DNA from 3 places in the Mesorhizobium sp. M0189 genome. Region 1 is predicted to be linked to each of the others. Evidence: predicted binding sites of a transcription regulator. Region 1 holds the regulator's gene; each other region holds the start of a gene.
What was found. Region 1 encodes PhoB, which activates phosphate uptake and scavenging genes when phosphate is short. Its sites were predicted from a motif close to TGTCATNNANCTGTCAT; they were not measured.
Positions count from the first base shown of each region.

Region 2: a site for PhoB is predicted at 2,237-2,253, ahead of ugpB (sn-glycerol-3-phosphate ABC transporter substrate-binding protein UgpB). Genes of this name have one in related genera too.
Region 3: a site for PhoB is predicted at 1,648-1,664, ahead of NKJ09_RS12030 (LTA synthase family protein). Genes of this name have one in related genera too.

Region 1 is NZ_JAMYSW010000003.1:436,108-440,391, reverse strand. It holds gene xylF (D-xylose ABC transporter substrate-binding protein) at 1-757, opposite strand, end outside; gene NKJ09_RS07940 (ROK family protein) at 1,044-2,288, shown strand; gene phoB (phosphate regulon transcriptional regulator PhoB) at 2,298-2,987, opposite strand; gene phoU (phosphate signaling complex protein PhoU) at 3,004-3,711, opposite strand; gene pstB (phosphate ABC transporter ATP-binding protein PstB) at 3,744-4,284, opposite strand, start outside.
Region 2 is NZ_JAMYSW010000012.1:76,638-80,921, reverse strand. It holds gene ugpA (sn-glycerol-3-phosphate ABC transporter permease UgpA) at 1-678, opposite strand, end outside; gene ugpB (sn-glycerol-3-phosphate ABC transporter substrate-binding protein UgpB) at 864-2,174, opposite strand; gene NKJ09_RS21110 (bifunctional diguanylate cyclase/phosphodiesterase) at 2,468-4,284, shown strand, end outside.
Region 3 is NZ_JAMYSW010000005.1:205,729-210,012, reverse strand. It holds gene NKJ09_RS12030 (LTA synthase family protein) at 1-1,607, opposite strand, end outside; gene fabD (ACP S-malonyltransferase) at 1,854-2,819, shown strand; gene fabG (3-oxoacyl-[acyl-carrier-protein] reductase) at 2,880-3,617, shown strand; gene NKJ09_RS12015 (acyl carrier protein) at 3,805-4,041, shown strand; gene fabF (beta-ketoacyl-ACP synthase II) at 4,076-4,284, shown strand, end outside.

The sequences.
Region 1 (4,284 bases):
GGTTCAGCGCGGCGTGGTCGCCGTCCTGGCCCGAGACCGGAACCGATCCAGCCAACCCTTGCGCCGTCAGTGCGGCGACGACGCCGCCGGCAGTGCCGTCGTTAGCGGCGACCACCGCATCGACCTTGTTGTCGTTCGCGGTCAGGAACTGTTCCATGTTCTTCTGGGCGTTGGCCGGCAGCCAGCCGTCGGTATAGGCCTCGCCGACATTCTTGATCTTGCCGCTGTCGATGGCGTCCTTCAGCACTTCCATCGAACCGGCAAAAAGGAAATCGGCATTCGGATCGGCGCCCGAGCCCTTGATGAAGACATAGTTGCCTTCCGGCTTCACCTTGAACACGTCGCGGGCCTGCATGCGGCCGACTTCCTTGTTGTCGAAGGTCAGGTAAAAGACGTCCTTGTTCTCGATCAGCCGGTCGTAGCCGACAACCGGAATACCTTCGTCCAGCGCCTTTTGCACGGCCGGCCCTATCGCCGAGGCGTCCTGCGCCAGGATGATCAGTGCGTTGGCGCCCTGCGAGATCAGGCTCTCGACGTCGGTGAGCTGCTTGCCCGGATTGGACTGTGCGTCGGCGGAGATATACTTGTCGCCGGCAGCCTCGATGGCCGCCTTCATTGCGGCTTCGTCGGTCTTCCAGCGCTCTTCCTGGAAGTTCGACCAGGAAACGCCGATGACCTTGTCTTTAGCCTGCGCCACCGACGCAAGCGCCAGCGTCATGGCGACACCCGCCAGAATGGCGGTCGTGAATTTCTTCATCATATCCTCCCTGCGCCGCGTACGGCGTGACCAATTGGCCCCAAAGGCCAGCTTAGAGGCGCTAATTTTTTCGAGCCTCGAAAAAATACTGGCCCGATCTCCCGCTGCTGTCAACATCGATTCTGATGGATTTTGATGTTGCTGCGACTTTTTTCGAGCTTCGGAATAAACGATGACAGCGCCACCTGCATCTGACACTATTTGCCTCATCCGACACTATTTGTCGGCATTACCGACGGCTTCCGGTTCATGAGCGGCCGCGGCAAACCGGGAGGAAAGCAAAACGATGTCGGTCGGAATCCGCCATGACGATTTGCGCCGGCGCAACCGGGCGATGGTGATCTCGGCCGTGCGCCGGGCCGGCCAGCCATCGCGTACGGAGATCGCCGCAACCACCGGCCTCAGCCATTCGACCATATCGGCGATCTCCTCCGACCTGATACGGGAAGGCATCCTCGCCGAGAGCAAGGCAAGCGAACCCGTTTCGTTGAAACGCGGTCGTCCGCAGGTCGGCCTCGCCCTCAATCCGGAAGCGGCGGCGGTGCTGACCGTGGTGTTGTCGCTGAATTTCCTGTCGGCCGCCATCATCGACTATGCGGGGCAGGTGGTCGCCGAGGAACAGCGCCGGCTGGACACGCTGACCATGCCGCGCGACGAACTGATCCGCGAATGCATGGCCATCGTCCGGCGCCGGCTGGACGATCCAGATCTTGACGTCCGCAGTGTCGCCCGCATCGCCCTGGCGATTCAGGGAATTACCGACTCCCCTGCACGCGCCATGCTGTGGTCGCCGATCACGCCCCAGACGGACATCGCCTTTGCCGACATGCTGGAAGATGAATTCGGCATCCCGGCCACGGTGGAGAACGACTGCAATATGATGGCGGTGGCTTTGCGCTGGCGCGATCCGGATCGCTATCGCGACGACTTCATCGCCATCCTGCTTTCGCACGGCATCGGCATGGGGCTGGTGTTGAAGGGCGAGCTGTTCACCGGCACGCATTCCTCGGGCGGCGAGTTTGGCCACATGATCCATCGTCCGGGCGGCGCGCTCTGCCGTTGCGGGCGGCGCGGCTGCATCGAGGCCTATGCCGGCAATTACGCCATCTGGCGCAACGCCACGCAGATGAGCGAAGACAGCCAACCGGTCGCCGACGTCAGCGACGCCGACATGCGCGCGCTGGCGGTTCGGGCGCGCGAGAAGGACGGGCCGGAACGCGAAGCCTACCGCAAGGCCGGCGAAGCGCTGGGTTTCGGTCTCGGCTCGCTGTTCGCGCTGATCGATCCGGCACCGGTCGCAATGGTCGGCGCCAGTGCCGCCGCCTTTGATCTGATCGAGCCGGCCTTGCGGAAGGCCATCGCCCAGACCGCCGGCGGCCAGCATTCGGGCTCGATCTCCTTCGATACCGAGCCGAACGAATTGCCGCTGATCCGCGAAGGCTGTGCAATGCGGGCGTTAAGCTTCGTCGACCAGCAGATTTTCGCGCCGGGCGCGCAAATGAGGCCCGGCGTCAGAAAGAACGTAGCCTGACTGGGCGGGTCAATCTTCCCTGATCGCGTAGCCGGCACCGCGGATGGTGCGGATGACATCAGGCATGCGGCCGTTGTTGACGGCTTTGCGCAGCCGCCCGACATGCACGTCGACGGTGCGTTCGTCGATATAGATCGTCTCGCCCCAGACATTATCGAGTAACTGGCTGCGCGAGAAGACGCGGCCCGGATGCCGCATCATGAATTCGAGCAGCCGGAATTCGGTCGGCCCGAGCCGGATCTCGGTCTTCTTGCGATACACCCTGTGCGATTCGCGATCGAGCACGATGTCGCCGACCTTCAGCACGCTGGACAGCACTTCCGGCTTGGCGCGGCGCAGCAGCGCCTTGACCCTGGCCATGAATTCCGGTGTCGAAAACGGTTTGACCAGATAGTCGTCGGCGCCGGTCGAAAGACCGCGTACCCGGTCGCTCTCCTCGCCGCGCGCGGTCAGCATGATGATCGGCAGCCGTTCGGTTTCGGGGCGCACCCGCAACCGGCGGCAGAGCTCGATGCCGGAAACCGCTGGTATCATCCAGTCGAGCACCAGAAGATCGGGCACATTCTCCTGCAAACGGATCTCGGCTTCGTCGCCGCGTGTCACCACCTCGACCTGGTAGCCTTCGGATTCGAGATTGTAGCGGAGCAGCACACCCAACGGCTCCTCGTCCTCCACCACCATTATGCGTGGTGCGATCATCGGCTGGGCACCCCCATCATGTCGCCGGTGCGGACATTGTCGTTTCGTCTTGCTTCGGACGATTGACCGGCAATTGCTCGCCGGTCAGCACATAATACGCATTTTCGGCGATGTTGGTGACATGGTCGCCGATCCGCTCCAGATTCTTGGCGCAGAACAGCAGATGCGTGCAAGCGGTGATGTTGCGCGGGTCTTCCATCATGTAGGTCAACAGTTCGCGGAACACCGACGTATATTTGACGTCGATGCGCTCGTCGGCGGCGCGTAGCTTGGCCAACGCGGCCGCATCGCCTGCAGCATACTCCTCGATGACGCCCTGCACCTGGATGAGCACCAGCTGCGCCATCGCATCGATGGAATGCGATAGGTCGCGCGGTGTGACGCTAAGGCCGACCGCACTCACACGCTTGGCGATATTCTTGGCAAGGTCGCCGATGCGTTCGAGATCGCCGGCCATGCGGATCGCCCCGACGACATGGCGCAGATCGTGGGCCATCGGCTGGCGCTTGGCGATCAGGGTGATGGCGCGGTCGTCCAGTTCGCGTTGACGCGCATCCATGATGGCATCGTCGGAAACGACGCGTTGCGCCAGCACGTTGTCAGAATTCAACAGGGCCTTGGTCGCCCCGCCGACCATCGAACCGGCGAGGTCGGCCATGTCGCGGATCAGCTTGCTGATCTGCTCGAGATCCTCGTCGAAAGAAGCGACTGTGTGTTCGCCCATGGTCCTGTCCTTATATGCATGATCGGAACGGCTCAGCCGAAGCGGCCGGTGATGTAATCCTGCGTGCGCTTCTCGCGGGGCGACGTAAAGATCTTCTCGGTCCGGTCGAACTCGACCAGTTCACCCAGATACATGAAGGCGGTCTGGCGCGACACGCGCGCCGCCTGCTGCATGTTGTGGGTGACGATGACGATCGTGTAATCGGCTTGCAACTCGTCTATCAGCTCCTCGATCTTGGCGGTCGACAGCGGGTCGAGTGCCGAAGCCGGCTCGTCGAGCAGAATGACTTCCGGCTTCACCGCCACGGTGCGGGCAATGCAAAGCCGCTGCTGCTGGCCGCCTGACAGGCTCAAGCCGCTGGCGTTGAGCTTGTCCTTGACCTCGCCCCACAGCGCGGCCCGCTTCAACGCTTGTTCGACGCGGCCGTCCATTTCGGACTTGCCGAGATTCTCATAGAGCCTGACCCCGAAGGCGATGTTCTCGTAGATCGACATAGGGAACGGCGTCGGCTTCTGGAACACCATGCCGATCTTGGTCCTCAGGAGATTGAGATCCTGCGAGCGGTCGAGAATG
Region 2 (4,284 bases), on a different contig from region 1:
CAGGGCATAGACGGTGTTGACGACCAGCAGGAAAAAGGTTGTCGGCGCAAGCAGCGGGAAGACGATGGTCCAGAAGCGCTTGGTCTCGCCGGCGCCATCCATGGCCGCCGCCTCGATCAGCGTTTTCGGCACCGCCTGCAGGCCGGCGACGAAGAACAGGAAATTGTAACTGATCTGCTTCCAGGCAGCCGCCGACACCAGCAGGATCATGGCGTGGGTGCCGTTGAGCAGCGGGTCCCATGCGATGCCGAGGCTTCTCAGCAAATAGGCCAACGAGCCGATCGAAGGATTGAACAAGAAAAGCCACAGCATGCCGGCAATCGCCGGCGCGACGGCATAAGGCCATATCAACAGTGTGCGGTAGAGGCCTTTGCCGCGCACGGCCTTCTCGGCCATGACCGCGAGCAGCAGGGCCACAACCATGGCAACGATCGCGGTCGCAAGCGAGAACACCACGGTGACCTTGATCGAGTTGAGGTAGGCCGGATCGGCCAGCACCTTCCGGAAATTGGCAAACCAGACAAACCTGCTCTTCAGCCCGAACGGGTCTTGCCTGAGCATCGACTGGTAAAGCGCCTGACCGGCCGGCCAGTAGAAGAAAACCAGGGTGATGGCGAGTTGTGGCGCCACCAGCAGGTACGGCAGGATCTTGTTGGGAAATACGACGCGTGGAGACAAGCTGATTTCCCTCGCTATCCAGGTATCGCCCACGCGAGCTCGCGTGGGCGATATTCCAACCGACTAATGCATGTCGCCCAAAAGTGCGCAGCGGTTTTGAGATAACGACATGCATAAGAACAAGAGCTTAAAGCGCGTCGCATGTGGCCATTCAAACGCGACGCGCTTTAACCGAGATAATCTCGTCAGTTCTCCAGCGCTTCCTTGATCGCGGCGTTGCCGCGTGTGACCGCATTGTCGAGCGCCTGCTGGGCGGTTTGCTGGCCGGCCAGCAGCTTCTCCAACTCCTCATTCTGAATATCACGCACCTGCGGCAGATTCGGCAGGCGCACGCCCTTCGAGTTGTCGGTCGGCGCCTTGCCCGTCATCTGCAGGATGGGTGTCTCGCGGCCGGGGTTTTTGTCATAGAAGCCTGATTTCTTGGTCGCCTCATACGCGGCGAGCGTCACAGGCAGGTATCCCGACTTCTGGTGCAGATATTCCTGCACATCGGTCTTGGACAGATAGGCAAAGAAGGCGGCAACACCCTTATATTCCTCGTCCGACTTGTTGCCGAACACCCACAGGCTGGCACCGCCCGGCGTGGTGTTCTGTGGTGCGCCCTTGGCGTCGCTATCGTAGGGAAGCTGGCCGATGCCATAGTTCATGCCGGACTTGACGATATCGCCGAGGCCGCCCGACGATTCGGTGAAGATGCCGCATTCGCCGGCGAGGAATATCTGCTTGGCTTCGGAGGTGCGCCCGCCATACTTGAACGTGCCGTCCTTGGCCAGGTCCGCGAGTGCCTGGAAGTGGTTGACGAAAATCGGCGCATTGATCTTGAGTTCGACATCGCCGCCGGCCAGGCCGTTCTGCCGAGTGGCCCAAGGCACGTCATTCCACGCCGCGAAATTCTCCAGATGGATCCAGGTCAGCCAGGTCGAGGTATAGCCGCAAGGGGCGGCGCCGCTCGTCTTGATCTTCCTGGCAGCTTCCCACACCTCGTTCCAGGTCTGGGGCGGGCTGTTCACGTCGAGGCCCGCCTTCTGGAAAATGTCCTTGTTGTAGTAGAGGATCGGCGACGAGGAGTTGTAAGGGAACGACAGCATGGTGCCGTCCGGCTTCGAATAATAGCCGACGATGCCGGGCAGATACTGGCTCTTGTCAAAGGTCATCCCGGCACTGGTCAGCACATCGGCCGCCGGCTTGATCGCACCCTCGGCCGCCATCATCACGCCGGTGCCGACGTCGAACACCTGGAGGATATCGGGCGCCTGGCCGGCGCGGAAAGCGGCGATGCCGGCATTCAGCGTCTCCGGATAGGTGCCCTTGAACACCGGAACGAGCTCATAGTCGCTCTGGCTGGCGTTGAAATCCTTGGAGATCTTGGCGACGACCTCGGCGTTGGCGCCGGTCATGGCGTGCCACCAGCTGATCTGCGTGACGGCGAAGGCGGAGGTGGTGGAAAGCAGGGTCAAGGTGGCGGCAACACCGGCCGCGAAGCCGAAGAACTTCATGTTTCATCTCCCGTTTGTCATTGGCGAAAGGGGCACTCTCGCAAAGCCAATATGTGGCGCTGATGACAATCGGACAACGGTTTTGTTGCGGGTCAATGAACATCGCTTCCGGCTAAAGTGCGCTCGCTACCGAAAGCGTCGCCAGGAACTACATCACCGCCTTCTCGGCGGAGCGCATCGGTTTTCCCCCGAAAAGGCCCGCCTCATGGCCCGCGGGTTAACCATTCGTTAAAATCTCCAAGAGCTAATCAGTCACACCTCCCCTGTTATTTGGCAGACCGAGTGAACCCAGGATGCTGACGGTCTATAATTGTATTGTAAGTCAGCACGACCTGAGACTGGTCGCACTTGCCGCCCTCGTCTGCGGCATTTCTTGCTTCTCTGCAGTAAATCTCCTTAAGCACGTCGGCCGATCGACCAACCGAAACCGGCTTGTCTGGCTAATGATCGCCGCAACTTCGACCGGGTTCGGCATATGGGCGACGCATTTCATCGCCATGACTGCGTTTACGCCGGGAATACCAAACGCATACAATCCGGGATTATCCGCCTTTTCGCTTGCCGCCGCCGTCATCCTGACCGCGCTTGGGATGTGGGTTGCCACCTTGCGCCGCGGCATCGACCATTTCCTCGTCGGCGGTGCCATTCTCGGTGGTGCCATCGCGACGATGCACTACATCGGCATGGCGGCGTTCGAGGTCGAGGGCCGGATCGTATGGAACCTGCTCCTTGTCGCGATATCGCTTCTGGCCGGCGGGACGCTCGCGGCAATGGCGCTCCTTGTCGTCTTGCGCCGCCCGTCCGCGCTCGCAACACTTGGTGGCGCCGCGCTTTTGACGCTGGCGATTTGCAGCTTGCATTTCATCGCGATGGGCGCGGTGTCGATCATTCCGGATTCCTCGATTGAAATATCCGAACATTCCATCGAGCCCATTTCCCAGGCCTTTGCCGCAGCGGTCGCCAGCCTGGTAATCCTTGTGCTGTCAGGCGCCGCGCTGTGGATCGACCTGCGCTTTCGCCGGCAGAGGCTCGAGGCCGATCGCATGCACGATCTCGCCAATGCCGCGGTCGAAGGGCTGATCGTTTGCGATGGCACACGCATAGTCAGCGCCAATGACAGCATGGCGAAACTGACGGGCACGGCGACAGCCACCCTGAACACGATGCAACTCGGCGAGCTGTTCGATGGACAGAGCGCAGCCGATGTATCCGGCTTCGGCGAACAGGCACAAGAAACGAAATTGAGGGGCAGCGACGGCACGAGAATTCCTGTCGAGCTGATCGCCAGGAAGATCGCCTACTGCGGCAGGCCTCATACGGTGCTTGCCGTTCGCGACATCCGTGAGCGCAAGAAGGCGGAAGAAGAGATCCTCCGTCTCGCGCATTTCGATCCACTTACCGGGCTTGCCAATCGGCGGAGCTTTTCTTCCCGGCTCGAAGCAGAAATCGCTTCGATGGAGCGTGGCAGCAAGGATGGATATCTGGCGCTCCTGCTGCTTGACCTCGACCGATTCAAGCAAGTCAACGACCTCTACGGCCACAGCGCCGGTGACGCCATGCTGCAGAAGCTGGCGCACTGCATTTCCGGCATTCCGCGCCACGGACAGATGCTCGCGCGTCTCGGCGGCGACGAGTTTGCCGTCTTAGCTCCGAACCTCCCCGACCCCCTGGCCGCAGGCCTCATAGCCGAGGACTTGCTGGCGGCGATCCGGGAGGAAAACAGGGTTTCAGTCGGCTCCGGCCTTGTTTCGGCCAGCATCGGCATCGCCTTCTTTCCGCTGGATGCCGAAGATCAGGCCGGCCTGATCGGCCATGCCGACACGGCACTCCATCGCGCCAAGACCGAGGGCAGGGACACGTATCGTTTTTTCGAGATAGCCATGGGCACCGCGGCCCGCGACAAGCGCGTGATGGAGCATGAACTGCGCCAGGCGATCGCCCGCAAGGAGTTCCACCTCGTCTACCAGCCGCAGAAGGAAATCCGCAGCGGCAAGATGATCGGCTTCGAAGCCCTGGTCCGTTGGCAGCATCCGGAGCGGGGCGACATTTCCCCGGCCGTTTTCATCCCCGTGGCCGAGGACAGTGGCGCCATCGCGCAGATCGGCGACTG
Region 3 (4,284 bases), on a different contig from region 1:
TTCGACCAGACGATCAGCGGCGTCTGGTGATGCAGCAGCATCTGGTCGGCCGCCTCCTTGCGCGGCGCGACATTGTCCTTCATGAAACCGGTCTCGACGTAGACCGGCCCAAGCGGCGGCAGATGGTCGCCGAAGAAGGCGATGACCGTCGGCCGCTGGCGTTTCTTCGCCCATTCGATCAGCCGCTCGAGGCCGCGGTCCGCGTCGGAAGAGCCTTCGGCGTAGCTCAACAGCGATTCACGCGCCCATTGGCTGATCGGCGCCTGCACCTTATGGGTCGGATTGTTATAGCGATACGGCTCATACGGCCCGTGGTTCTGCAGGCTGACGGCGAAAAAGAACACCGGCTCGGCGCTGGTATCGGCCTCGTGGATGATCTCGTCGGTCATCGCCGCGTCCGACGCGAGCGGTCCGCGTTTTTGCATGGGCGGCAACGTCTCCTCGGACTTGAAGTCGTTGAAGCCGAAATCGGCATAGACGGCTCCCCGGTTCCAGAACCAGTTGGTGCCGGGGTGGATGGCGCGTGCCCGATAGCCCTGACTTTTCAGGAAGGTCGCCAGTGACGGGGTCGGTGTCCGCACATATTGCTGGTAAGGAATACTGCCCGCCGGCAGGAAGGCGTTGGAAAAGCCGGTCAGGGCCTCGAACTCGATGTTGGCCGTCATGCCGCCGAATTCGGGCGAGAACATGTAGCCCGTGCGCAGTGCCCGCACATTGGGGATAGGGTCGGGCGTGATGGTGACGCCGGGCAGCTTGGTCGGATCCCAGAAGGATTCGCTCATGACGACGATGATGTCGGGCTTCTCGGCGGGTACCGAGACCGTCACCTGCGGTTTGCCGATCGCTTCGATCGCCTTGCCGGAATAGCCGGGCGGCGCCGAGACATGGGCCATCGGGACGTTCAGCGCGAATGCGAGCGCAAAACCGTTCGAGGCATAGTTTTCCTTCTGGTCCCACATGATCGGGATGATCTGCAGCCGGTCGCGCGTCCATGAGAAAGTGGCATAGTCCATGATGGAGACGAAGAAGGCGATCAGCGGCACTGTCAGCGTCAGCCGGGCAAGGCGGCCCTTGTGGCTGAGCGCCGGAACGCGGCGGCGCCATAGCCGCCAGCCATAGACGAGAAGCGACAGCCCGCCGACGATGCCGATCGCCAGGGCAATGGCGGTTCCCGGGCGATCGCGTACCAGGAGCGGCATCAGCGCCACGATCTGCCGAGAATAGAGGAAATCGGTCGGATAGAGCGGATCGCCGAGATAGAGCGACTTCTGGTGGCCGACGAACGCCAGCGACAACGTCAGCGGCGCGAGGATCATCAGGCTCTGATGGCTGCGGCCGAGCACGGCGTCGAGCCCTATGAGGATCAACGCAAAAATGATGATTGTGGTCCAGCCGGGTTTGAAGGGCTGCAGAAAGAAGTCGATGGTGCCGGCAAAGTTGCCGCGCACGATCAATTCGATAGCGAACACCAGGATGGCCGCGGCCAACAGGCTGATGAAGCCATAGCGGATGACAGGCCATTTGCGCCCTGGCAGATAGCCGGTGGCCGGATCGCCTTCGAGAAACTGTGGCGCGGCCTCGGCTGCGCTCTTCTTGGTCTTTGCCACTGCAATAGTTCCCCGGCCCGCAACAAAAGCGTCACTCGACTGTCATCGAACTGTCACGCAAAGCTAGCGCCTGTGGCGGAAATAAGAAGAGCCAGCAAACAAATCGTGAGCGGTTTTCATCATGAGTGATCGCCAAAAAGCCTGCCGAAACAGGCACTCGGCCGACGTTGCGCGGTCAAGGTTGGACTTGACTTGGCCGCACGCCTTGCGTCACAGGCAACGAGAACCAGCAGCTGGGAGCCGCCGATGGCCATCGCATTCACCTTTCCGGGGCAGGGCAGCCAGGCTGTCGGCATGGGCAAGGACCTTGCCGATACCTTTGTTGAATCGCGGCGGATCTTCGAGGAAGTCGATGATGCGCTCGGCGAAAATCTATCGAAGCTTATCTGGGAAGGCCCGGAAGAGACGCTGACGCTGACCGCCAATGCCCAGCCGGCGCTGATGGCGGTGTCGCTTGCCGCAATCCGGGCGTTGGAGGCGCGCGGCTTCTCCCTGAAAGGCAAGGTCACCTATGTCGCCGGCCACTCGCTTGGCGAATATTCGGCACTTGCGGCCGCCGGTTTCGTTTCGGTCGCCGACGCCGCCCGGCTGTTGCGCATCCGGGGTAACGCCATGCAGGCGGCGGTACCGGCCGGCGAGGGCGCCATGGCGGCGATCATCGGGCTGGAACAAGCCGACGTCGAAGCCGCCTGCGCAGAGGCTGCCCAAGGCGCGGCCAAAGATCCCGCGCAAGCCTTGGTTTGCCAGATCGCCAATGATAATGGCGGCGGCCAGTTGGTAATCTCCGGCGCCAGGTCGGCGGTCGAACTGGCGGCGAAGCTATGCACGAAGAAGGGCGCCAAGCGGGCGCTCATGCTGCAGGTTTCGGCGCCCTTCCATTCGGCATTGATGAAGCCGGCGGCCGAGATCATGCGGGAGGCACTGGCCGCCGTGACGAAGAGTGCACCGGCCGTGCCGCTGGTCTCCAATGTTACGGTGACCCCGACGAGCGATCCCGACGAGATCGCCCGCCGCCTCGTCGAACAGGTGATCGGGCGCGTGCGCTGGCGCGAAACGGTGGAGTGGTTCGGCGCGAATGGCGTTGCGACGCTATATGAAGTAGGCGCCGGCAAGGTTCTGTCGGGGCTGGCGCGGCGCATTAACCGCGATATTGCCACCAGTGCAATCGGATCCGCGGCGGATGTCGAGGCGGCGCTGGCGGCGCTTGCATAATCAACTGGCGATTTGACCCCGCTCCGTGCGAAGGGTGTTCGCTCAGATCAGGAGACAAAAATGTTCGAATTGACCGGCCGCAAGGCGCTCGTCACCGGCGCATCGGGGGGCATCGGCGAGGCGATCGCCCGCGTGCTGCATGGCCAGGGCGCCATCGTCGGCCTGCACGGCACGCGTATCGAGAAACTGGAGGCGCTGGCCGCCGAACTGGGCGACCGGGTCAAGCTGTTTCCGGCCAATCTTTCCAATCGCGACGAGGTCAAGGCGCTTGGCCAGAAGGCGGAGGCCGATCTCGAAGGCGTCGACATCCTCGTCAACAATGCCGGCATCACGAAGGACGGGTTGTTCGTACGCATGGCTGATGCCGACTGGGATAGCGTGATCGAGGTCAACTTGACCGCCGTGTTCCGGCTGACCCGCGAGCTTACCCATCCGATGATGCGGCGCCGCCATGGCCGCATCATCAACATCACTTCAGTGGTCGGCGTCACCGGCAATCCCGGCCAGGCCAATTATTGCGCCTCCAAAGCCGGTATGATCGGCTTTTCCAAATCGCTGGCGCAGGAGATCGCCACCCGCAATATAACCGTCAACTGCGTCGCCCCGGGCTTCATCGAATCGGCGATGACCGACAAGCTCAACGACAAGCAGAAAGAGGCGATCATGGCGGCGATCCCGACGCGGCGCATGGGCACGGGCGCCGAAGTCGCCTCTGCCGTCGCCTACCTCGCTTCCAATGAGGCGGCCTACGTCACCGGCCAGACCGTTCATGTCAATGGCGGCATGGCAATGATCTAACACTTGGGAAAACGCTTCATTCCGTCTTGGATGCACGGGATTTTTCGTGTAATGCCGCCCGCAACCCGGCGGTTCGGGCAAAAATCGGTCCTGTTCCGCTGCGTTTCCGGCAGGACCATCTTTCAGCTTGATTAGCGGCATTCTGCCCGCTAACGAAGACAGACAACCAAAAGACGAGGATGCCCAAATGAGTGACACCGCAGAGCGCGTCAAGAAGATTGTCATCGAGCACCTTGGCGTCGATGCCGACAAGGTGACGGAGCAGGCGAGCTTCATCGATGATCTGGGCGCGGACAGCCTCGACACGGTCGAACTTGTCATGGCGTTCGAAGAAGAGTTCGGCGTCGAAATCCCCGACGATGCGGCCGAGACCATCCTGACTGTTGGCGATGCGGTGAAATACATCGACAAGGCCTCCGCCTGACGCTATTTGCAGTCATCACCGGGGAGGACCTGCGATGAGGCGTGTCGTCGTCACGGGCCTTGGGCTGCTTTCGCCGTTCGGCATGGGCTTCGAGCACAGCTGGAAGGAGCTTCTGACCGGCCGCAGTGCAGCCAAGCGCATCACCGAATTCGAGGTGGAAGACCTTGCCTGCAAGGTCGCCCACGTCATTCCGCGCGGTGACGGCTCCAATGCCACTTTCAATCCTGAAGCCGTTCTCGAGCC